Regions from separate parts of the Lysinibacillus sp. NPDC093216 genome, predicted to be linked through region 3. Evidence: riboswitches for the same ligand, from Rfam matches in the RefSeq annotation. Region 3 holds a riboswitch; each other region holds the start of a gene.
What was found. Region 3 has a riboswitch for thiamine pyrophosphate ahead of thiT (energy-coupled thiamine transporter ThiT). Riboswitches for the same ligand answer to the same signal wherever they lie in the genome.

Region 1 (5,718 bases), on a different contig from region 3:
GTTCCTGAGAGGCGTTGGAATTATTAGCTACTGCTCTTGCGCTGCTTAAGGCATATTCGAATGCTGTACGTTCAGCCTGCGTCGTCCATCTTTCAGTTGTTAAAACGTCATATCCATTAACGGATACGGCAACGTACGGAGGTATAGCTACTAAATTACTAAGCTCATTTTTATTCACCACAGGTAATATCACAGAGGCTTTTTTATCATCCACCTGCACCTTGTTAATTAGGTGTCCTGAATCTAATGCCACCTTTGCCCCGTGTTTGACGATCACTTGTTCAATTTTACCTTCTCCGTAAAGGCTAAAATCATTCTCAACATCGATTGTAAGCTTATCAACATTGGCTGTAACTTCAAATGCTGCAACTTTACCAACTACATCGATTTTTGAAATAGCTTTGTCAGAAGTCACATTTACTTTAGTGCGCTCCAAGTTAATGTTTGGAGATTTAATATCTTTTAGGGAAACATTTAACCAATTAATATTTCTAGTCAATAAAGGCTTAAAAGTAATTGTATCCCCAATAGCAACGTTATCAATTGTAATGGCCTTCTTCACAAGATTAGTTACAATAAGCTTATCTTTAATGTTTACATTTTGAACCTTTACATAATCCGCATTTACAGTTAGGCTTCCTTCAATTTGTGCGTCACCACCATCAAAATATACCGCTTTATTGTCAGTGCCAGCTTTAGTTAATGTTAGTTCTGTAATGCTCGTAATTTCGCCGTTTTTTACTACAATTGTAGCTTGGGCATTCTTCAATGCAGTGCTATTCGCTGTTTTAAAGAGAGGTTTCAGCGACTGACTAATTTTAAATTGGCCATTGGATGTAAGTACTTTCTCTTTAGTGACGTTGTTAATGGTAACAGTTTGCCCCTTTGTTTTGGCTGCAGCTACCTGCCCATCCATTTGAATTGAGTGGTTTAAAGATGAATCATTTGAAGCGGCATCTGCAGTTGACATTGGTGATACTAGGGTTGCTGTAATAGCAGTTGCCATAAAAGTCGTTAATACTTTATTCTTCATTTTAGTCACTCCGATCATCGTATTTAATGGATAATATATCATATATTTCTCTAATTTAGTACATAAAGGGTATATTTTACTATTTATTATTCTTAAATGAAATGTAGTCCCTTTTTCTGTATCGTTCGTTTTTAAGAATCCTTAATTATTTCAGAAAATCTGAAAGTGAAGTGCGGTTTTTTTTTGCGCGAAACTTGGTAATTTGGTGCGGAAATCACGCTCATTTCAAGCGCTATAACGTTCCGAAAGATAACTTTTACCATCTATTAAAGACACTGTATTAGTTCAGTGTGTTCAGAAAAAATGCCTTGATATGAGCGGTGAGTTGATTTTGAAGTACATTGACCAAGCATAAAAACAGCACTACTATAGGAGAGGGAAGGGGGACATCACTATGGTGTATCTCGGTATGATATTTTTTCAAATTGTAGCTCCGATTTTAGTGCTTCTAGTACTTGGCGCAGTTTTACAAAAGAAATTTCGCTTTAATTTAAAGGCGTTATCCCAACTTATTACATATTGTTTCATGCCAGCAGCTGTTTTTGTGAATTTATATGAAACGAGTATAGAGCTGTCTGTACTTGGGGAAGTTGCGTTATTTATCCTACTCTTTATCGGAAGCCAAATGGTGCTTAGTCACTTTCTAGCAAAGGGACTCGGTTTAGTAAAAACAGAGGCGGCAGTGTTTAAAAATAGTGTTGTCCTAATTAATTCAGGTAACTATGGTATTCCGGTTGCACAGATGATTTTTGTGACCCAGCCGATTGGAGTAGCAATTCAGGTCATTCTTGTAATATTTCAAAATATGACGACCTACACTTACGGCTTGTATAATTTAATCTCTTCAACAAAATCGGGCATGTCTATTGTGAAAGACTTCCTCAAAATGCCTATTATTCATGCACTTATTATTGGTGTGGCAATGAACTATTTTAATATTGCTATTCCACAGTTTGTAAGAATTCCGATAGATCATGTGGCAGATGGCTTTATCGCTGTAGCATTAATAACTTTAGGGGCACAACTATCCCAGCTTGAAATCAAATCCATGTTCAATAAAGTGGTATTCATTAGCTGTTTTACGCGACTAGTCATAGGGCCAACCGTAGCATTGTTTATCATTTTTGCGCTTGGTCTTGACGGTGTCGTGGCACAATCACTTTTTATAGCTAGTTCGTTCCCGACGTCGCGAAATAGCTCAAGTTTGGCATTAGAATATGACGTAGAATCGGCAACTGCTGCACAAACAGTTTTATTTTCAACGATTGTAAGCTGTATTACAGTGACAATCGTGATTTATGTAGCGGAACTGTTGTTTACCTAATGGCTAGGTGCTCATTTGATTGCCCATAGTTGATAAAAACTGAAATTGTTCTGATAAAAGTTAAAATTGTTCCGATAAAACAAGATAATATTCCGATAAAAGTTAAAATTGTTCCGATAAAATGAGATTTTGTTCCGATAAATCTTCAAAGTATATGAATTCATCGAATAACGTGAAGTTGAATTCCGTTCCGGCTGTGCGCTTTGTAGCTGACGCTTTGCTTTCGCTACAGAAAACATTTGTAGCTGACGCTTCGCTTTTGCGCAGAGCAAAGCTTCCTGGGGGCGTCCGATGAGCTGTTTCGCATACGCTCCGAAGTCTAATCAGAAGCTGATTCTTGATGAATGTGCCAAAAATAATCAAATGAAGCTTCCATCTATTAGCAATATCTGCTACACTATCATCAAACTTAATAGCATTAACTAGGGGAGTCTGATGAGTCAGGCTGAGAGGGAAACGCATAGAGGTTTCTTGACCCTTTGGACCTGATCTGGCTCATACCAGCGTGGGAAAGTTAACCATTATTGCACTCAATGTTATTTGCAATAACTATACCTTTACATTCTTAGCCGGATCCAAAATTTTTTGGATTCGGCTTTTGTCTTTGTTTGGGTGAGCTAGATTCGGTCCTTATATAAATGTAAAAGGGAGCGAAGTAGTTTATGACAACAGTTAGCGACAAGAATATTACGATTATGTCCAGTTTTGAAGGAAGTAAAAAAGTTTACGTAGAAGGATCTCAATCAGATATTTTAGTGCCAATGCGTGAAATTGCTCTAAGTCCAACGACAGGAAGCTTTGGTGAAGAGGAAAATGCGCCAGTACGTGTTTATGATACGAGCGGCCCGTACACTGATCCTGCGTATAAGGTGGATATTACGAAAGGATTGCCAGCTTTATGTAGTGCATGGATCAAAGAACGCGGTGATGTTGAAGAATACGAAGGTCGTACTATCAAGCCAGAAGATAATGGATTCCGTAAAGCTGATGATCCGCGAATGAATGAAAATGTTTTTCCGGAATTATCTAGAAAGCCTTTACGCGCGAAGAAAGGTAAAAATGTAACACAGCTTCACTATGCACGAAAGGGAATTATTACTCCAGAAATGGAATTTGTAGCGATACGTGAAAATATGGACCCGGAATTTGTGCGCTCAGAAATCGCTGCAGGACGTGCTATTTTGCCATCTAATATTAATCACCCTGAGGCAGAGCCGATGATTATTGGACGTAACTTCCACGTGAAAATTAACGCCAATATTGGCAATTCAGCAGTGTCATCCTCTATTGCAGAAGAGGTAGAAAAAATGACGTGGGCTACACGCTGGGGTGCTGATAACATTATGGATTTATCTACTGGTAAGCATATTCATACGACACGTGAATGGATTATCCGTAATGCCGCGGTGCCAGTAGGAACGGTGCCGATTTATCAAGCGCTAGAAAAAGTAAATGGTGTGGCAGAGGATTTAACGTGGGAAGTGTATCGTGATACGTTAATCGAACAGGCTGAGCAAGGTGTTGATTACTTCACGATTCATGCAGGGGTATTACTGCGCTATGTGCCATTAACGGCTAATCGTGTAACAGGCATAGTGTCCCGTGGAGGCTCGATTATGGCGCAGTGGTGTTTATATCACCATCAAGAGAGCTTTTTATATACTCATTTTGAAGAAATCTGTGAAATTATGAAAACCTATGATGTAGCCTTCTCTTTAGGTGATGGTTTACGTCCGGGTTCTATAGCAGATGCAAATGATGAGGCTCAATTTGCGGAGCTAGATACGCTAGGGGAATTAACGCAAATTGCCTGGAAGCATGATGTACAGGTGATGGTAGAAGGACCGGGACATGTTCCAATGCATCTTATTAAAGAAAATATGGATAAGCAGTTAGAGGTGTGTAAGGAAGCACCTTTCTATACTTTAGGGCCGTTAACAACAGATATTGCTCCTGGCTATGACCATATTACATCAGCTATCGGTGCTGCGATGATCGGTTGGTATGGTACAGCGATGCTATGTTATGTGACGCCTAAAGAGCATCTCGGCTTACCAAATCGTGAGGATGTTCGCGTAGGGGTTATTACGTATAAAATTGCTGCACACGCGGCAGATTTGGCGAAAGGGCATCCGGGAGCACAGCAGCGTGACGATGCACTATCTAAGGCACGATTTGAATTCCGCTGGCGCGATCAATTCAATCTTTCGTTAGATCCAGAGCGTGCGGTCGAATACCACGATGAAACGTTGCCTGCAGAAGGAGCGAAAACTGCGCACTTCTGTTCAATGTGTGGACCTAAGTTTTGTAGTATGAGAATCTCACAAGATATTCGTAATTATGCAAAAGATCAAGATTTAAATACGACTGAAGCGATCCACCAAGGTATGCAGGAAAAGGCAAAGGAATTTAAAAAGGCAGGCAGTCAAATTTATCAATAATTATTAGAGCGGGCTTGTGTCTACTAGACACAAGCCTTTTTTGGTCATTAAGATAAAAAAGCTCCATGTGAAGTTGCCCTTCACATGGAGTAAAAAGTTGGATTTGGATATCAATAATAAGTGGAAAAAATCAATTATGCCTCAGCAAATGTTTGTTTGCTGAAATAAATTAAACGTTTGTTGGTTGTTTTTCGTATGGGTTTGAAAGATCCATACCTTCCAATGAAAGACCCATAGCTTTTGCTACACCTTCACCATATGCTGGATCAGCTAAATAGCAGTGCAGGATATGACGACGTTTGATGAACTCTTCAACTGGTGCCATATCATTAGCAGTATTTTCGAATAGGCGTTGTTGTTCTTCGGCAGTCATTAGGCGGAATAATTTACCCGGCTGCTCGAAGTAGTTGTTGTCGTCTTCACGGAAGTCGTGGATACCGGCATTACCGTCAATACGTAATTCAGGCTCTTTATAGTCTAAATTATGCTCCCATTCACCATAGCTATTTGGTTCATAGCCCAAAGTTGAACCAAGATTGCCATCGAAACGCATAGCACCGTCGCGGTGGAACGTACGGAATGGACATTTTGGTGCATTTACAGGAAGCGCGTAGTGGTTCACACCTAAACGGTAGCGTTGTGCATCTGCATACGCAAAGATACGAGCTTGTAACATTTTGTCTGGCGAGAAGCTAATACCAGGGATAATGTTAGATGGTGCAAAGGCAGCTTGCTCAACTTCCGCGAAGTAGTTGTCCGCATTTTTGTTTAACTCGAATTCACCCACAGGAATTAATGGGAAGTCTTTTTTATACCATACTTTTGTTAAATCAAATGGGTTATATGGTAACTCACGAGCTTGTTCCTCTGTCATTACTTGAATGTACATTTTCCATTTAGGGAAATCGCCTTTTTCAATT
Region 2 (5,718 bases), on a different contig from region 3:
CGGTATTTCCTTAACGGTTAACGCTATTTCTGGTTTAGTATTCTTTGTAACGGTTATCGTCGTAGTTGGCTATTACTTCATTACAAGCCGCGCTAGTAAAAGAACGGGGGGAACTCAATGAAGCAATTAATTCAAGCAACAGTCGCAATCCTTGTCGTTTCCGCCCTTTTGTTCTATGCTGCTGACGCCCTAAGTGCCGGTGGTGGTAAAAGTGGTAAAGATACGTTAACGATCTTTAACTGGGGAGAATATATAGACCCGGATTTGCTGAAGCAATTTGAAAAAGAAACAGGCATTCACGTCATTTATGAAACGTTCGATTCAAATGAAGCAATGATGACAAAAATTCAACAAGGTGGTACAGCTTACGATATCGCAGTACCTTCTGAATATATGATTGAAAAAATGAAGGAAGAAAACTTACTTATTCCTTTAGATAAAACGAAAATCCCTAATTTTAAAAATATTGATCCTTATTTTTTAGATTTACCATTTGATAAGGACAATAAATATTCTGTCCCATATTTCTGGGGAACAGTCGGCATTGTCTATAATCCAAAGCTCGTTGGAAATTTAGACTTCTCATCTTGGAAGGACTTATGGGATCCTTCATTAAAGCGTAAAGTCTTTTTAGTAGACGGTGCACGTGAGGTGATTGGTATGGGCTTAAACAGTCTTGGCTACTCTCTCAACTCTTTAGATGACCAGGAGCTACGTAAAGCTACTGATAAACTAATCACATTGGCGCCAAATGTTAAAGCCATTATCGGGGATGAAATTACACCGTTGATGGTTAATAATGAAGCTACTGTGGCACTCACTTGGTCTGGTCAAGCAGCAGACATGTTATCAGAAAATGAAGATTTAGACTTCGCTGTACCAAAAGAAGGCTCAAACTTATGGTTTGACAATATGGTTATCCCAAAAACGTCAAAAAATATTGATGGTGCACATGCTTTCATTAACTTTATGCTGAAAGCTGAATCGGGTGCTAAAAACGCTGATTATGTAGGCTATTCTACCCCTAATATTGCAGCGATGAAGTTAATGGATAAAGAAGTTGTATCTGATAAACGCTTCTATCCTACTGAAGAACAACGTAAAACATTAGAAGTTTATAAAAACTTAGGTCCTGATTACTTAGGCAAATATAATGAGCTGTTCTTGGAATTTAAAATGAGTATTCGATAACCTATTTTAACCCATTTAAAGCTGTTCTCACGTTAGTAACGTTGAGAACAGCTTTTTCGTTTAGCTGAAGGTAAACTATTTTTAAAAATGGATAAACAAGCAAAATATCAATAAAAGATTCCTTTTATCGACTCATCTCTAATAGATAGGACTGATAATTGTTAAAACTATATCATGTTATAAGTTGATTGGAGTGGAGGCTGGGCGACTCTTGGGGATCAGCGTCACAGATGAGACCCTGCAGCGAAGCGAAGCGGCTCATCGGACGCCCCCAGGAAAGCGCCCAGCCGGAACGGAAATCAACACGCTTATTTTATTTGATCAATAGAATCCTCATAACCTTACTACTAAATCTCAGACTTATAGTCAATAGCAAACGTACAAGCCTTGTGGTAGACTGTAGTATATTTGATTAAAGAAAGGGGTATTCGATGACCCAGCAGAAGTCTAACAAGGCGGCTTTGTATATTTTAATGTTTAATATGTTTATCGCAATGGGGAGTATCGGAATTATTATTCCTGTCATGCCTGATTATTTAAAACTATTTGGTGCTGCAGGACAAGTACTTGGCATGTTGATTGCAACGTTCGCCTTAGCACAATTCGTATTTTCTCCAATTGCTGGGAATCTTTCCGATCAATACGGTCGTAAAAATCTCATTATTTTCGGCCTTATCGTAACAGGACTTGCACAAATTGGATTCGGACTTTCTACAGATGTGTGGATGCTCTTCTTGGCACGCTTTTTAGGTGGCCTTGGATCTGCATTTGTGGCACCTCCTATAATGGCATTTGTGGCTGACATCACAACGTACGAGGAACGCGGAAAAGGTATGGGGATGATAGGGGCAGCAATGTCCTTTGGTTTTATGATCGGACCAGGTATTGGCGGATTCCTCTCAAAAGTTAGTTTGCATTTTCCGTTTTATACTGCTGGATGTGCAGCTATCTTAGCAGCTATTTTATCGTTCTTTTTATTGCCTGCTACAAAACCGAACACTGCTAAAAAAGCACAGAAGCAGGATAATCTTGCAAAGCAGATGGCCCGTTCAGTCCGAATGCCTTATTTTGTCATGCTAATTATCATGCTTGTATTCTCTTTCGGGATTGCTAACTTCCAAACAACATTATCATTATTTGTTACAGACAAGTTTAATTACACACCTACTGATATCGCCATTATATTAGTTATGGGCGGCGCTTTTGGTGTTGTTGTACAGATGTTTGTTATTACACCGCTGTTTAATCGCTTCGGCGAAATGAAAGTAGTGTTAGTCAATTTATTTATTGCAGCCGTTTCGATTTTCTTAATATTATTCGCATCTGGTTTTGCACTTATTTTAATTGTAGCGACCATCTTCTCTACAGCTACGACATTGATTCGCCCAGCCGTCAACACATTGATTTCAAAGCTTGCTGAGAATGAACAGGGCTATGCAGCTGGTCTGAACAATGCTTATATGAGTCTTGGTAATATGATTGGTCCAGCTCTAGCAGGTATATTATTCGATTGGAATATGAACAGTCCTTATATATTCGGGTCTATTATTTTAATGGCTTGTTTCTTCCTTGCCCTTATTTGGACAATGAAAAAAGCACCACATCTTATGCATCCTGATACAAAATAGTCTGAAAAGTTATTGACTATTTTTAGTAGTATGCTACATTAATATGTGAAAAACTAAAAATTCTATTAATTACCACTAGGGGAGTCTTTAAAAGGCTGAGACGTATATGATCATATACGGACCCTTTGAACCTGATCTAGTTCACACTAGCGGAGGGAAGTGCCGACACTTGCTTTTTACTATGTAGATACAAGGCCGCTTCCTATTGTTTTTTAGGAAGCGGCTTTTTTACGCTTTAGCGGCGCTTCTCTCTAGCTTAGCGGCGGAACTCTCCTGTTTAGCGGCCATTCTCACTGGCTTAGCGGCGGTATTCTCCACTTTAGCGGCGCTTCTCATAGCTTTAGCGGCGGAACTCTCCTGTTTAGCGGCGCTAACTATAAAATTCACATTTCAAAGGAGTGGAAATTATGTCAATTCGAAAATTAACAATCATGGCCTTATTAGTAGCAATTGCCGTAGCAGGTTCTACCTTCGTTTCAATACCAACGGGGATTGCGCGTGCCTACCCTGTCCAACATGCCATTAATGTTATCGGTGCTATCATTCTTGGTCCAGTTCCTACTGTTATGGTCGCCTTTGTCACAGCCATTATTCGTATTTTAACAGGCACAGGCTCATTACTAGCTATACCTGGCAGTGTTATTGGCGCTCTATGTGCAGCTCTTGCCTATAAATACAGCGATAAGCAATGGCTTGCAGGAGTCGGTGAAATGTTGGGGACAGGTATCATTGCCTCACTTATCGCAGTACCTTACGCGCATTTATTAATGGGGACATCCGTTGCTGCTTTATTTTTCATGCCAGCCTTTTTAACTTCAAGTACCATTGGTGCTATGCTAGGCATTGTCGTTGCTAGCAATTTGCGTAAGACAGTATTTGTAACTAACCTTAACACTCAGCTTAAATAACTTGATTTAAAGCAATTTAAAAACGTTACTTTCTTTAATGACAATTAATTAAGAAAGTAACGTTTTTTGTTCCAATTCACCCATACTTCAACGGTAATCCCATTTCATGAGCAATTAATAAAAAGTCTTTTTTGCTTATTTCAAAATGACCAAATCTAAATTTATAGCCATATTTGGATTTGTCCTCTACAAACTCTAAATAATCTAAGATCCTTTTTATTGGCACAGCTTTTGCATCTTTATAAAAGTCTATATCTCTTCTAAAAGGAATAAAATTTTCTGCCATTTGGAACTCGTATATTCGCTCGTCCTTCACTCTTCCAATTGCGGTAAATGCTCTTACAGGCTCATTACCATCTAGACTTTTTTTAGGAGAATAATAAATGATCCAGTCTCCTTTTTGCATTCGTTTCAAAGGTCTTTCTTTACCATGGCATAACTGGCCGAATCCTCCCTCAACCCCTTTTTGCACATGATTAAGAGATACCACACCAATCCAATATTTCGTGTCTCTTTCAGGTGTAGGAAGGGAATTTTTATTAGGATTTAATGACATAGCTTCCGCCCCCTTTTATTTTGGAATCATCGCCAACGATTTTATTTTTTCATTTTCAAGAATCAACCTTTCTTCCAGAATCACTGGGTTTGGCAAACCATCCCAAGTAGTTAAAACTGTAGCAATACATTCTGTATCATCACCATCAATATTTTGGATAGTTAATTTAAAGCCTTTTGGCATAGGTGACGTGTAAAAGTTTTGTATTTCTTTTCTTCCTTTAAAAATTTCACCTTTAAAATTTTTTAATTCTCCATGATCTACATACATATCAGATAGATCCTGACCCTCTACTTGCGCTCTTCTCAAATACTCCTTCATAACTTCTACTGCTTTCATTTCTCATCACTCTTTCTTTTTTATTGATATGGTTATCAATTATACCTCGGCATAATTGCGTCCGGATTCGGCTTTGTGCTTAGGCCTGCAAATGTTTTTTGTACGAAAGCGCAGTGCTAACGTAACGGCAGCAACGTGTTTTTGTCTGTGCGAAAGGCGAAGCGACAGCAACAACATATGTTTTTGCGCGAAAGTGTAGCGGCAGCGGCAACATATGTTTTTGCGCGAAAGCGTAGCGGCAGCAGCAACATATGTTTTTGCGCGAAAGCGTAGCGGCAGCAGCAACATATGTTTTTTGCGCGAAAGCGTAGCGGCAGCGGCACCGATACAGGTCAGTTAGCCGTTATCGCATGGATGCGATGGTTTTAGGTTAACATCCTTTATTAACTCCTTTCCGAATCCGTGACATCCGCCGGAGGCTTTAGGCCAACACGAAGTTGGTCACTCAGTCGTTGCCACAGGACGTGGCGTTCTTAGACTGAGTTCCTCTATTTCAGCAGGTTGCTGAAAGAAGTTAAACCCTATTCACGATTTTCATATACTTTTTTCAATATGCTTTTCAACAGCTCTTTTTCTTCCAATGAAAGTACGTTTAACACTTCATTCTCAGAAATCGAAAGGGTCTTCAATAACTCTTCTGCCAAATTTCCACCATGTTCCGTAAGGCATATTAAATTCTCTCTTCTATTTTCTGGATTTTTCTCCCTATAAACATAATTTCTTTCTTCTAGACCATCGATAAAAAAGCGGACACTATTTTTATCTAACTTTAAAATCTGTCCTATTTGAATTTGACTAAGTTTATTTTCTTTTACAGCAATCATGATCCCGACTTCTCTGGATTTCATTTGATATTTTTCACTAATATATTTCTCGAGATTTTCCTCTAAAGCCTCTGCTAATTTAAAACTAAGAAACCCAAAAGAATTCATTATATTGGTCATGTCCAAACCTCCAAAATCTATAGTACTTAAAAGTGATAGTAATATTTTATTACTATCATCTATTATTGCATCTATGTATATTATTTACAAGTCATATTTTACCTTTCATGAATAATTCTCCAATCCAGTTGTTGAAATTACAAAAAAACGAT
Region 3 (5,718 bases):
ATTTTACTAACAGTTGGAGCAGCAATAGCGCTACATATTGGATTCCATTATTTTGATATTATCTACCCAAGTGTATTTATCTGGTCCTATATCGGGGTCGCATTACATAATGGTTTTGATGAGCTACTTGTGACAACTGCAGCCTTGTTTTTATGCGGAGTGCTACTTGTCGGTATATTATTTATTAAAAAAAATCCTGCCTACCAAAAATAAATTGGTTAGCAGGATTTTTAGCTTTTTTATTGTTCATCTAGAGAAGTTAAAATAATTGGTTTGTCTTTAGTAACGATAATTGAATGCTCGATTTGAGCAACTAATGATTTGTCTGGCGTAACGAATGTCCAGCCATCACCTGACTCTACAATATGCTCCGCTTTCGCTGAGATAAATGGCTCGACTGCAAGCACCATGCCTTCTTTCATAATTGTTGAATCCCAAGCATCGTAGTAGTTTAAAATATGATTTGGCTCATCGTGTAAAGAACGACCTAAACCATGACCTGTTAGGTTCATAATCACTGTTAAATCATTGGCATATGCTTCACGCTCAACAGCTTTACCGATTTGGTTTAATTTTGATCCAGCTTTTACTTTTGTCATCGCACGGTCGAAAGCACTTTTAGCTACGCGACATAACTTTTCTTTATCCTCATAGCCATCACCAACTACAAATGAAATGCCCGTATCAGCAAAATAGCCATTTAATGAACCAGATACATCAATATTTACGATATCTCCCTCGTTAATCACACGTTTACCTGGAATACCATGTGCGACTTCCTCATTCACACTAATACATGTGTATCCTGGGAAATCATACTCCCCTTTAGGTCCAGAAATTGCTCCTGCTTCTGCAAACATACGACCTGCAATTTCATCTAATTCAAGTGTTGTTACACCTGGTTTTGTAGCAGCCTTCATTGCCTCACGAATTTCAGCACAAATACGGCCGATTTTTTTAAATGCTTCAATCTCTTCTTGCGTTTTTACAATCATTTTTAACGTCCCTTTCATCTAATGTCTATTCATTAATATAACATAACTTTTTATACAAAAAACGCTAAACGCTTTAAATATTATATGCCATCATGAATTGTAAAGTGCTGAAAAACAGGCTCTTCACTATAGCGTGGGGTTGATTTCCGTTCCGACTGGGCGCTTTGTAGCTGACGCTTTGCTTTCGCTACAGAAACACATTTGTTGCTGTCGCTTCGCTTTCGCACAGAGCAAAGCTTCCTGGGGGCGTCCGATGAGCCGCTTAGGCCAACAGGATGTTGGTCACGAAGGCGTTATCACAGGACGTGATGGTTTTAGCCTCCGTTCCTCTATTGCTAATCCCCAAAGAGTCGCCCAGTCTCCACTCCAATCAACTATATCCATGGATACGTTTTAACAAATGCCATCCCTATCTAGCTCTAAAAATCCTCCGCCTTTTGGATTCTTTTTAGGGTATAAAAGGTGGGTGTTCTAGTTTCAATAATAATAAAACCCTCCACTTATGTGAAGGGCATACTAATTATGATTTTCGTTGCATTAATTGAGGTGCTGCTGTAAATAGTAGAACACCGACAATCGCTGTTAAAATCGTTGCTGGTAGCATATATGTTCCATTGTAGATGATTGAATAAATCCACGCATTTTGATCGCCAGCATACTCTGAGAAAAATACAGCGCCCGCAATGGTATGTGCTGCATAACGTAAAAAGCCCGCTAATACAGTTCCTACAATAATATAAAGTGCCATTTTCTTTTTGTTTAAATCTTTGGCAGCATCGAGCACTGGTCGGCGAACAACGGCCGCCAAGCCTACTACTGTAAAGGCAACACCATAATCAAGTAATCCTTGTAGCCAATGTATAATATAGGCGCCAAACATTGTTTGCATCACACCAATAAGTAATCCCGTTGTCAGGCCAGGAATAAGGCCCCAGCGGAATGCTATTAAAATTATTGGTACCATCACTAGACTAACAGAGCCGCCTTGTGCCCATACTTTAAAGGAAACCTGATCTAGTACAAGGCCAATCGCTGCGAATATCGCAATCTCCACAAGCATTAAAAGTTTTTTATTGTCCATAAATATTCTCTCCTTTGTTCCGATGTAGGATACAAGAGCAGGAATAGAAATCAGTTGGCAAATATGTCCCTATCTGGCATCAATAAAGATAAAAAAACGATGCCAGGACAGAGCCTCACATCGTAAAAGTGTCGGTTTCTATCCACAATCCCTACGCAAGTGTTAACTTACAGGTTCGAAGAGTCAAGGCATTACGTGCCCAGTCTCAGCTGACATCATCAGCTCCCCTTGTGGTCGTTACATCTTAATTTAATTGAACAACCTCATTGTACGCAAACACTGTTACGATTACAACCTCTTCCACATTTTTTTTTGAAACTTTATCGTTTTTCATGCGTAAATATTAAAAAAGGAGGTACTACTATGGAGAACCAAAAAATTTTATCTGCCTTTAGTTATCTCAGTATTTTATTCGCACCCTTTATTGTGCCATTAGTCGTTTACTTTGTTACAAAAGATAGCGACGTAAAGAGGCACTCTATTCGAGCACTGATTTCGCATATAATTCCAGTCGCATTCGGAATCATATTCTTTGCAGTCTTTGTCTTCTCAACTTTATCATTCAACACCAATTTTGACGGTAGTAATAATTTTCTTATCATTTGGTTTGCTTCATTCGCAATTTACATTCTCGTTTCATTAGGAGTCGTTATTTGGAATATTGTTCAGGCTGTTCGCGTGATCCGATAAGTTTCATCTCAACCTCTCCTTAAACAGATAGTACTTAAGGAGCTGTTATTTTGTGAAAGTATCTAAAGTTGTTAAAACCGCTGTAAAATTAGCACCTATCGTTATCCCGATTGTCAAAAAAGTAATCGCTGCAAAAAAAGGAACAAATCCTAACGTAACAAAAAAATAACAAAAAAGGCGTATTTCCATATAAACAGAAATACGCCTCTTTGTTATTTCACTTCAAAATATGTTTGACTGTGACCGTTCATTGCTTTTTCAACATGCAACACAGCAGGCATTGTAGCTTTTAACTCTGCAACGTGTGAAATGACTCCAATCATGCGTCCGGAATCTTGTAAATCAATAAGCGTATCAATCGCCTTATTTAATGCTTCTTCATCGAGAGAACCGAAGCCCTCATCAATAAACATCGTTTCAATGCGGATATTACCTTGAAAGCTTTGAATGACATCTGCCATCCCAAGGGCAAGACTTAAAGAAGCATTAAACTTTTCTCCCCCTGATAGTGTTTTCACATCTCGTAATTGATCTGTATAAGCATCATACACATCTAGTCCAAGCCCACTTTGCTTAGCATGCTTTTCTAAGCGATCAGAACGTCGTAGCTCAAATTGACCGTTGGATAAATGATAAAGCCGGACATTTGCTGCCTCTGTAATTTTATCTAAATAATTGATTTGAATATAACGCTCAAAAGACAGCTTTTTCGCATTCTGTCCATTTAACATTGCATAGAGCTCCTTCACTCGTCCTGCCTCTTTTTCAAGTAAATGAATCTCCCGTTCGGTCTCCTCAACTTTTTCGATAAAGTCTACACAAGCCTTCGCAAATCCTTCCATTTGCTGCAATACTTTGAAGGCTTCCTCATATGTGACACGCAGCATCCCTAGCTTTTCTTCCATTACCGTTAAATCTTGTTTCTCTTGCCCTTTAAGGTGCTTCTCGCCCTCAGTAATTTGTACCTGTAATGTGTGGATTTGTAGTGCATAATCATTGCAAGCCTTCCGTAAAGCTTCTATTTGCAGCATGCTTCGCTTCCCAGTAGCAAATTCTTCATAGTTTTCAAAGCCCGCTTCCGTCATACTTACTGAAAATTGCTCGCGCTTTTCATCCATTTTCAGCTTTAATTCCTCAAATGCCTGTTTCGCTATTTCTACGGTCATTCTAGCATTATTTGCTGCTTCCTTGGCAGATTGCAGACTTTGTTGGCTAATATTCCACGCGGTTTGTAATGCAACCTTTTGTGACCCTATATCAGCGATTGCCTGTTTCAATGCTTGCAGCGTCGTAAGATTTTCTGGAATATGCTTTTGCTGCTCTTCCACAATTGCTTGTTCCTTAGTCAATTCCTTTGTCTTCTCAGCTAAATATTGCTCTAGTTTTAATTGCTTTTCTTGTAGCTGCTCCATTCGTGTACGATGATCTTTTTGTTGCATACGTACATCAGACAATTGATTGCTCACTACTTTTAAGATTGTTATTTGTTGCTCTACGTTTTGCAAGGAGGCTACAATTTGTGCTTGATTCGATTGATCAATCTCATTCGTCTCTATCTGTTCTAGCGCCTCTTGTAGAAGATGCTTTGTAGAGTTCAATAAAGCTTCTTTTTCTAAAAACTTGCGCTCATCAGTACTAGCCTTTCCTCGTAAAGCCTCCACCTCTGCTAATTCGATCATCTCTAATTGCTCACGATGTGTTTCGAGATGTGTTGTACTACCGCACACTGGACAAGGCTCTCCGTCCTTAAGTTGCTGTGCTAAAATACTTGCCTGACTCGCAATCCATTGTTGCTCCAGCTTTTGAAGAGCCTGCTTACTTTCTTGATAATGGACATTAGTAGTGGCTACATCCTGCTCTGCAGTTGCAACCGCTCTCGTATATTTTTCAACTTGCGCTAGTAACGATACTTGCTCTTTTAGCTTCGGTAGCTGTTCTAAATAACTTTCATATGGCTGAAGTTGATTTTCATATTGTTCAATTGTTTTTGCTAATTGCTGAACTTGCATTTGTCCTGTTTCTACGATTTTACTATTATCGACTACTGCTAGCTTTGCTGTTGCAACATATTGTTCAGTTATTTGCATTTGCTGCAGATTATTCTCATACGCCTCGAATGTCGGCAATAATGCTTGTAGCTGTAATTCCTGTTGTAGAACGTGTTGACGCTCAGGTTCTTTCGCCTCTTCAACGTGAAACTTTTCCTGTGCTATTTTTAACTGAGCTTCTGTGTTTTTCTGCTCTGTCATCACTTGCTGATAGGATTGTTCTTTACGATTTTGCTCAGCACGTAAATCGATACATTGTTGTTCAAGTATGACAAGACGCTCGGCTTTCTCTGCTAATGCAATTTCGCGTTCTTTTGCGCTATATATATCTTGGTCTTTTAGCAATGCTTGTAGGCGATTCTGACGATTAGTTTGCTCATCAAATTGCTCATTCAGTGTTTTCGCTCTACTATAAAATTCTTGCTCTTTTTGATGATGTGCATAAGCCTCTTTATAGCGTTGCTGTTCCAATTGTATACATTCCGTATAATAGGTCTGCTCCTCTTCCAGAGCCTTCTTCAGCTGATGCATATTTTCAGTATTATTAGTAATGCAAGTAAATAAAGATGACGAACGCTGTGGTAAAGCGCCTGCAATTTGGCCAAGAAGATGTTCCTTTAATTGTTGAGCACGCAGTAAATCACTTTCCGCTTCTTTTCGTTTCGCATCAAGTCTTTTTGTTATCGCACCAAAGCGATCTGTTTTAAAAATTTTACGCAAAATAACTTCTTTATTCGTAGAATCTGAGGTTAACAGCTTGCGAAATTCACCTTGTGGCAGCATAACAATTTGACTAAACTGATCCTTTGTGAGGCCGATAATATCCTGTAGCTTTTTATCTACCTCAAGCGTTTGCTGCTTTTCTACAATACTATAATCAAGCGTGTCTCCTTTGATTTCAGCC
Region 4 (5,718 bases), on a different contig from region 3:
CCGAAAATGATTTACAAAAGGCCATTAAAAAAGTTGGTAAGGGTTACATATTACAGCGCTATAAAGGTCTTGGTGAGATGAATGCTGACCAGCTGTGGGATACGACGATGAACCCTGATACGCGTACATTAATTCGTGTAACGATTGAGGATGGTGCACGTGCTGAGAGACGTGTGACAACATTAATGGGCGATAAGGTAGAGCCGCGCCGTAAATGGATCGAAGCTAATGTAGACTTCGGTATGGAGGATGATTCAAATATTTTAGAAAATGAATTCATCCAACAAGAGGAGGACCAAGCATGAGTAGTACGGAAAAATTCCAAGATTTACCCTTAGAAGAAGTGATGGGTGACCGCTTTGGTCGCTATAGTAAATATATTATACAAGACCGCGCGTTGCCTGATGCACGTGACGGTCTTAAGCCTGTGCAACGACGTATTTTATATGCGATGTTTACAGAGGGCAATACGAACGAAAAACCATTCCGTAAATCAGCCAAAACTGTCGGTAATGTTATCGGTAATTATCACCCACATGGTGACAGCTCCGTATATGAAGCAATGGTGCGCATGAGTCAGGATTGGAAGGCGCGCCATATGCTTATTGAAATGCATGGGAATAACGGCTCTGTTGATGGTGACCCTCCGGCAGCGATGCGTTATACAGAGGCAAGGCTTTCTGCAATTGCAGCGGAAATGCTCCGTGATATTGGCAAGAAAACTGTTGAATTTGTACCGAACTTTGATGATCAGGATATGGAGCCAACTGTTTTACCTGCTCGTTTCCCGAATTTACTAGTCAACGGCTCAACTGGTATTTCGGCTGGATATGCGACAGATATCCCTCCTCACGCACTTGATGAGGTGCTAGATGGTGTTCTCATGCGCTTAGATAAGCCGAACACTACTGTTGATGAATTAATGACTGTAATTAAAGGGCCTGATTTCCCAACAGGTGGGATCATTCAAGGTGTCGATGGTATTAAAAAGGCGTATGAGACTGGTCGCGGTAAAATTATCGTGCGCGCTCAAGCAGTCGTGGAGCCAATTAAAGGTGGCAAAGAGCAAATCGTTATTACGGAATTACCGTATGATGTCAATAAAGCAAATCTTGTGAAGAAAATCGATGAACAAAGAGTGGATAAACGACTTGAAGGAATTGCAGAAATTCGCGATGAATCGGATCGTACCGGCCTACGTGTTGTCATTGAACTGAAAAAAGATGTTCCAGGACAAGGGATTTTACAATACTTGTTCAAAACAACTGATTTACAAGTAGCCTATAATTTTAATATGATTGCTATCCATAATCGTCGTCCGACAATGATGACATTGCCATTGTTACTGGATTCTTATATTGCCCATCAAAAGGAAGTTGTGACGAACCGCTCCGTTTATGATTTACAAAGGGCTAAAGATCGTTCGCATATCGTTGATGGCTTGATTAAGGCGCTTTCTATTTTAGATGAAGTTATTGCTACGATTCGTTCGTCTAATGATAAACGAGATGCGAAAACGAATTTACAGGTGAAATTTGACTTTACAGAAGTGCAATCAGAGGCGATCGTTAGCTTGCAATTATACCGATTAACGAATACAGATATCACAGAGCTTCGCCATGAACAGGATGAACTAAATAAACTGATCGCCAAGCTTGAAGGTATTCTTAATAGTGAAGCAAAGCTTGTACGTGTTATTAAACAGGAACTACTTGACATTAAAAAGCGCTTTGCAGAGCCACGTCGTTCAAAAATCGAACAAGAAATTGAAGAAATCAAAATTACGTTAGATGTCCTTGTCCCAAGTGAAGAGGTCGTAGTGACTGTCACAAAGGATGGCTATATTAAGCGTACATCTACACGTTCACATGCAGCTTCGAATGGTCAGGATTTTGCGATGAAGGATTCCGATTATTTATTATATGAAGCAAATTTAAATACACAGCATCATCTACTGCTGTTTACAAATCGAGGCAATTATATTTATCAGCCTGTCCATGAACTACCTGATATTCGTTGGAAGGATCTTGGTCAGCATATTTCTAGTATTGTGCCGACAGGGGAAGATGAATCTATTATTGCTGTATATGGTTTTGAGACATTTGAACAGGCCAATACGTATATTTTAACGGCTACGAAAGATGGACAAATTAAACGCTCACCTGTAGCAGATTATGCTGTTACACGTTATTCTAAACCAATCAAAACGATGAATGTTAAGTCAGGCGATGAAATGATTTTTGCAGGTATCGTGACAGACGAAGTAGAACTAATGTTAACAACAGATACTGCCTATGCTATTCGTTTCCCAATGGAGGAATTGCCAGTAACGGGTGTGAAAACAGGCGGTGTCAAAGGGATTACGCTGAAAGACGGAGAAGCATTAGTCGGCATCAATGTTTTACCGCCAAATGCCACGGCATATGTTGCGATTGTGACACATCGTGGTGCGGTGAAGAAAATGAATGTTGCCGAGGTAGAGATGACGAGTCGTGCAAAACGTGGCTTAAAAGTGTTAACGGAATTAAAAGCGAACCCACATCGTATCGTGGCTGTAGTCAAGGTAACTGATGAGGAACGGCTAACAATCGAAACGGAAAAAGGCGTGCAAGAGATCCTTGATGTACAAGCATTAACTCGAGCAGATCGCCATTCCAATGGCTCCTTTAAAGTGGATATAGCTACAGACGGTGCTATTTCACATGTCTTTACGGTCAAAAAAGAATAGAAATAAAACTGATTTTATAGCCCATGCTCCTTAGAGAGCTGGGCTTTTTTTCTATATAGGAATCAAAAGAAAGGGTAGGTGTATAGTGACAATAAAGTTTTTAGGCAAATTGGTGAATCGGGTGTAGCTTTACAAGTAAGTTGTTATGAAGATTACTGATTCTTATTCAACGTCTTACTACTAAAAGCAAAAATTAAAAACCACAAAAGGTTCTTGATTTGATTATCAACAATAGTATTTAACAGTGCCTATTAAAACTTCGAACAATATACCGCTTCTTGATTTCAGGAGGGGATTCCTTTTAAATAAAAAATGTTTTACCAAAAAAACGGTGAATATTCTCAGGAAATGGAATTGTTGAAGAGAAAGATGAGGCTTTAAATTATATTTACGGGGCTTTCAGAAAACAGAGCCTTGTCATTTACGGATAGATATGGGTATAATAATCACGAAAAGTTCATATGGAAAGAATGTAGGGGGGCTGGTGTTGCCAGCTGAGATTGTGTCCGATAGACGCTGACTCTTTGAACCTGATTTGGCTCGTACCAGCGTAGGGAACATCTATTCAAAAAGTAAAAGTTTTTGATATTGATTACAAAACGTCTGGGAGGAATCCTAGGCGTTTTTTATGTTTTCAGACTTTTATTCATGCACAGACTTTGGGTTTGGGTGTAAACAGACCGTGAATACGCTTTCTTCTGGTAAACACATTCATTTATGAACAATTTCACACTACTTTACTTGGAGGATTCAGCATGAAAAAATGGTTATTGATCCTGTTGGCTACACTGTTAACATTAGTGGGCTGTAGCGAAAAAGAGGATAAAAAGGATACTAAGGGATTAACAAAAGTATCAGTCGTTCTCGATTGGACACCGAACACAAATCATACAGGTTTATATGTTGCGAAAAAACTTGGCTTCTTTAAGGAGCAAGGCTTAGATGTCGATATTTTATTACCTGGCGAAACAGGTGCTGATCAGCTTGTGGCGTCTGGCAAGGCTCAGTTTGGCGTAAGTTATCAGGAAGGGATTACACAGGCCCGTGTGCAAGATGTACCTTTAGTATCGATTGCAGCGATTATTCAGCATAATACTTCTGGCTTCGCATCCATTGCATCAAAAGGCATTTCGTCACCAAAGGATTTTGAAGGTAAAACATACGGTGGCTGGGGTGCACCACTTGAAAAGGCTGTACTACAATCACTTATGCAAACAGAAAATGCGGATATTAATAAGTTAGATATTGTCAATGCAGGCGATATAGATTTCTTCACAATGATGAAAAAAGATATTGATTTTGCGTGGATCTATTATGCATGGACAGGTATCGAAGCAGAACTACGTGGCGAAAAACTGAACATGCTATATTTAACAGATTATAGTGATCAGTTAGATTATTACACGCCTGTACTCGCTACAAATGAAAAAATGATTAAGGATGATCCTGAGACGGTCAAAGCATTTGTCGCTGCTGCAGCAAAGGGCTATGAATATGCGATAATACATCCGAATGAGGCAGCTGATATTTTACTAGAAGCTGTACCTGATTTAGATAAAAACCTTGTGCATAAAAGTCAGGAATGGCTAGCAGATAAGTATCAAGACGACGCTAAACAATGGGGCGAGCAAAAGCTAGCTGTCTGGGAAAACTACGCGAAATGGATGGCCAGCAACAAAGTTTTAGAGGGCGAATTTAACGCAGTACAAGCATTTACAAACGACTTTTTACCGAAAAAGGAGACAAAGTAATATGGCAAACTCATTAATAAGTGTACAAATTATCCCGAAAACTGAAAAATATGAGGATGTGATCCCATATGTCGATGCAGCGATTGCGGTTATCGACGCTTCAGGAGTTAAATATGAAGTGCACCCGTTAGAAACGACAATGGAAGGTGAGCTACCGGTTTTATTACAAATCATTGAAAAAATGAATGACAAGATGATTGAGCTGGGCGCGATCAATGTCATCACGCAAGTGAAAATTTTATATCAGCCATCTGGTATTACAATGGGTACATTGACGGAGAAATACCAGTGATGAGGCAAGCTTTCAAACAAGGAAGGACGATAATTTTTATCGCCTTCCTCTTATTCATATGGGAACTAATTGTCCGCTTTGCTGATACTCCACATTGGCTTTTGCCTGCACCGAGTGCCATTTTGAAAGAAGGTTTTCAATCGTATGAGACGTTTGTGCCACATGCTTTAGCGACTGTTCAATTAGCACTTCTTGGTCTAGCTATCGGGATAGTATGTGGGCTAACGGTTGCCGTGCTATTACATCGTTTTACGTTTGTGCGGGAGCTATTTTATCCTATTCTGATTATGTCACAGAATGTCCCGGTGCTCGTTCTAGCACCACTCTTAATCATATGGTTTGGCTTCGGTTTATTGCCAAAGCTCATTATTATTTGTCTTGTGTGCTTTTTCCCTATTGTTATTTCGGCAATGGATGGCTTTCGTCAAACTTCGCCTGAGCTGAAGCATTATTTTAGGATGATTGGTGCAACGAAAGCACAAACCTTTTGGAAGCTTGAATGGCCTTATGCGTATCCAGCGATTTTTTCAGGCGTAAAGATTGCGGCAACCTATAGCGTCATGGGAGCTGTCATTGCGGAATGGTTAGGTGCGAAAATGGGGATTGGTGTTTATATGACATTAGCACAATCTTCATTTCGAACGGATCGCGTGTTTGTAGCTATTTTTGCTATCGTATTTTTAAGTTTACTATTATTTAGTGCTATACAATTGTTAGAAAAACTTGTTGTGAAGGGGAGAGGACTCCATGCTAAGCATTCAAAACATTGATAAATCCTTTGATGCTCTTCCGGTTATTCGCAATTTATCGTTTGAGGTCAAGGACGGGGAATTTGTGGCGATTATCGGACCGTCAGGCAGTGGAAAAAGTACACTCTTTCAATTAATTGGTGGTGTTACTTCTATTGATAAGGGTGCTATTTTATTAAACGATACAGATATCCAGAA

Region 1: linked by a shared signal. The riboswitch ahead of thiC (phosphomethylpyrimidine synthase ThiC) and the one ahead of thiT (energy-coupled thiamine transporter ThiT) in region 3 are both predicted to bind thiamine pyrophosphate.
Region 2: linked by a shared signal. The riboswitch ahead of thiW (energy coupling factor transporter S component ThiW) and the one ahead of thiT (energy-coupled thiamine transporter ThiT) in region 3 are both predicted to bind thiamine pyrophosphate.
Region 4: linked by a shared signal. The riboswitch ahead of ACQKOG_RS19735 (ABC transporter substrate-binding protein) and the one ahead of thiT (energy-coupled thiamine transporter ThiT) in region 3 are both predicted to bind thiamine pyrophosphate.

Annotation. Positions count from the first base shown of each region.
Region 1 is NZ_JBNNVB010000018.1:100,160-105,877, forward strand. It holds gene ACQKOG_RS18350 (S-layer protein) at 1-1,033, opposite strand, end outside; gene ACQKOG_RS18355 (AEC family transporter) at 1,428-2,357, shown strand; TPP riboswitch at 2,772-2,886, shown strand; gene thiC (phosphomethylpyrimidine synthase ThiC) at 3,020-4,798, shown strand; gene ACQKOG_RS18365 (catalase) at 4,968-5,718, opposite strand, start outside.
Region 2 is NZ_JBNNVB010000001.1:415,726-421,443, forward strand. It holds gene ACQKOG_RS02065 (ABC transporter permease) at 1-121, shown strand, start outside; gene ACQKOG_RS02070 (ABC transporter substrate-binding protein) at 118-1,191, shown strand; gene ACQKOG_RS02075 (MFS transporter) at 1,623-2,819, shown strand; TPP riboswitch at 2,887-2,994, shown strand; gene thiW (energy coupling factor transporter S component ThiW) at 3,227-3,727, shown strand; gene ACQKOG_RS02085 (EVE domain-containing protein) at 3,804-4,283, opposite strand; gene ACQKOG_RS02090 (hypothetical protein) at 4,299-4,622, opposite strand; gene ACQKOG_RS02095 (MarR family winged helix-turn-helix transcriptional regulator) at 5,144-5,566, opposite strand.
Region 3 is NZ_JBNNVB010000013.1:38,902-44,619, forward strand. It holds gene ACQKOG_RS15115 (hypothetical protein) at 1-213, shown strand, start outside; gene map (type I methionyl aminopeptidase) at 240-995, opposite strand; gene ACQKOG_RS15125 (hypothetical protein) at 1,076-1,222, opposite strand; gene ACQKOG_RS15130 (hypothetical protein) at 1,249-1,392, shown strand; gene thiT (energy-coupled thiamine transporter ThiT) at 1,516-2,076, opposite strand; TPP riboswitch at 2,207-2,315, opposite strand; gene ACQKOG_RS15140 (DUF4870 domain-containing protein) at 2,440-2,766, shown strand; gene ACQKOG_RS15145 (AAA family ATPase) at 2,979-5,718, opposite strand, start outside.
Region 4 is NZ_JBNNVB010000021.1:56,584-62,301, reverse strand. It holds gene parE (DNA topoisomerase IV subunit B) at 1-305, shown strand, start outside; gene parC (DNA topoisomerase IV subunit A) at 302-2,728, shown strand; TPP riboswitch at 3,193-3,302, shown strand; gene ACQKOG_RS19735 (ABC transporter substrate-binding protein) at 3,484-4,479, shown strand; gene ACQKOG_RS19730 (thiamine-binding protein) at 4,481-4,771, shown strand; gene ACQKOG_RS19725 (ABC transporter permease) at 4,771-5,541, shown strand; gene ACQKOG_RS19720 (ABC transporter ATP-binding protein) at 5,519-5,718, shown strand, end outside.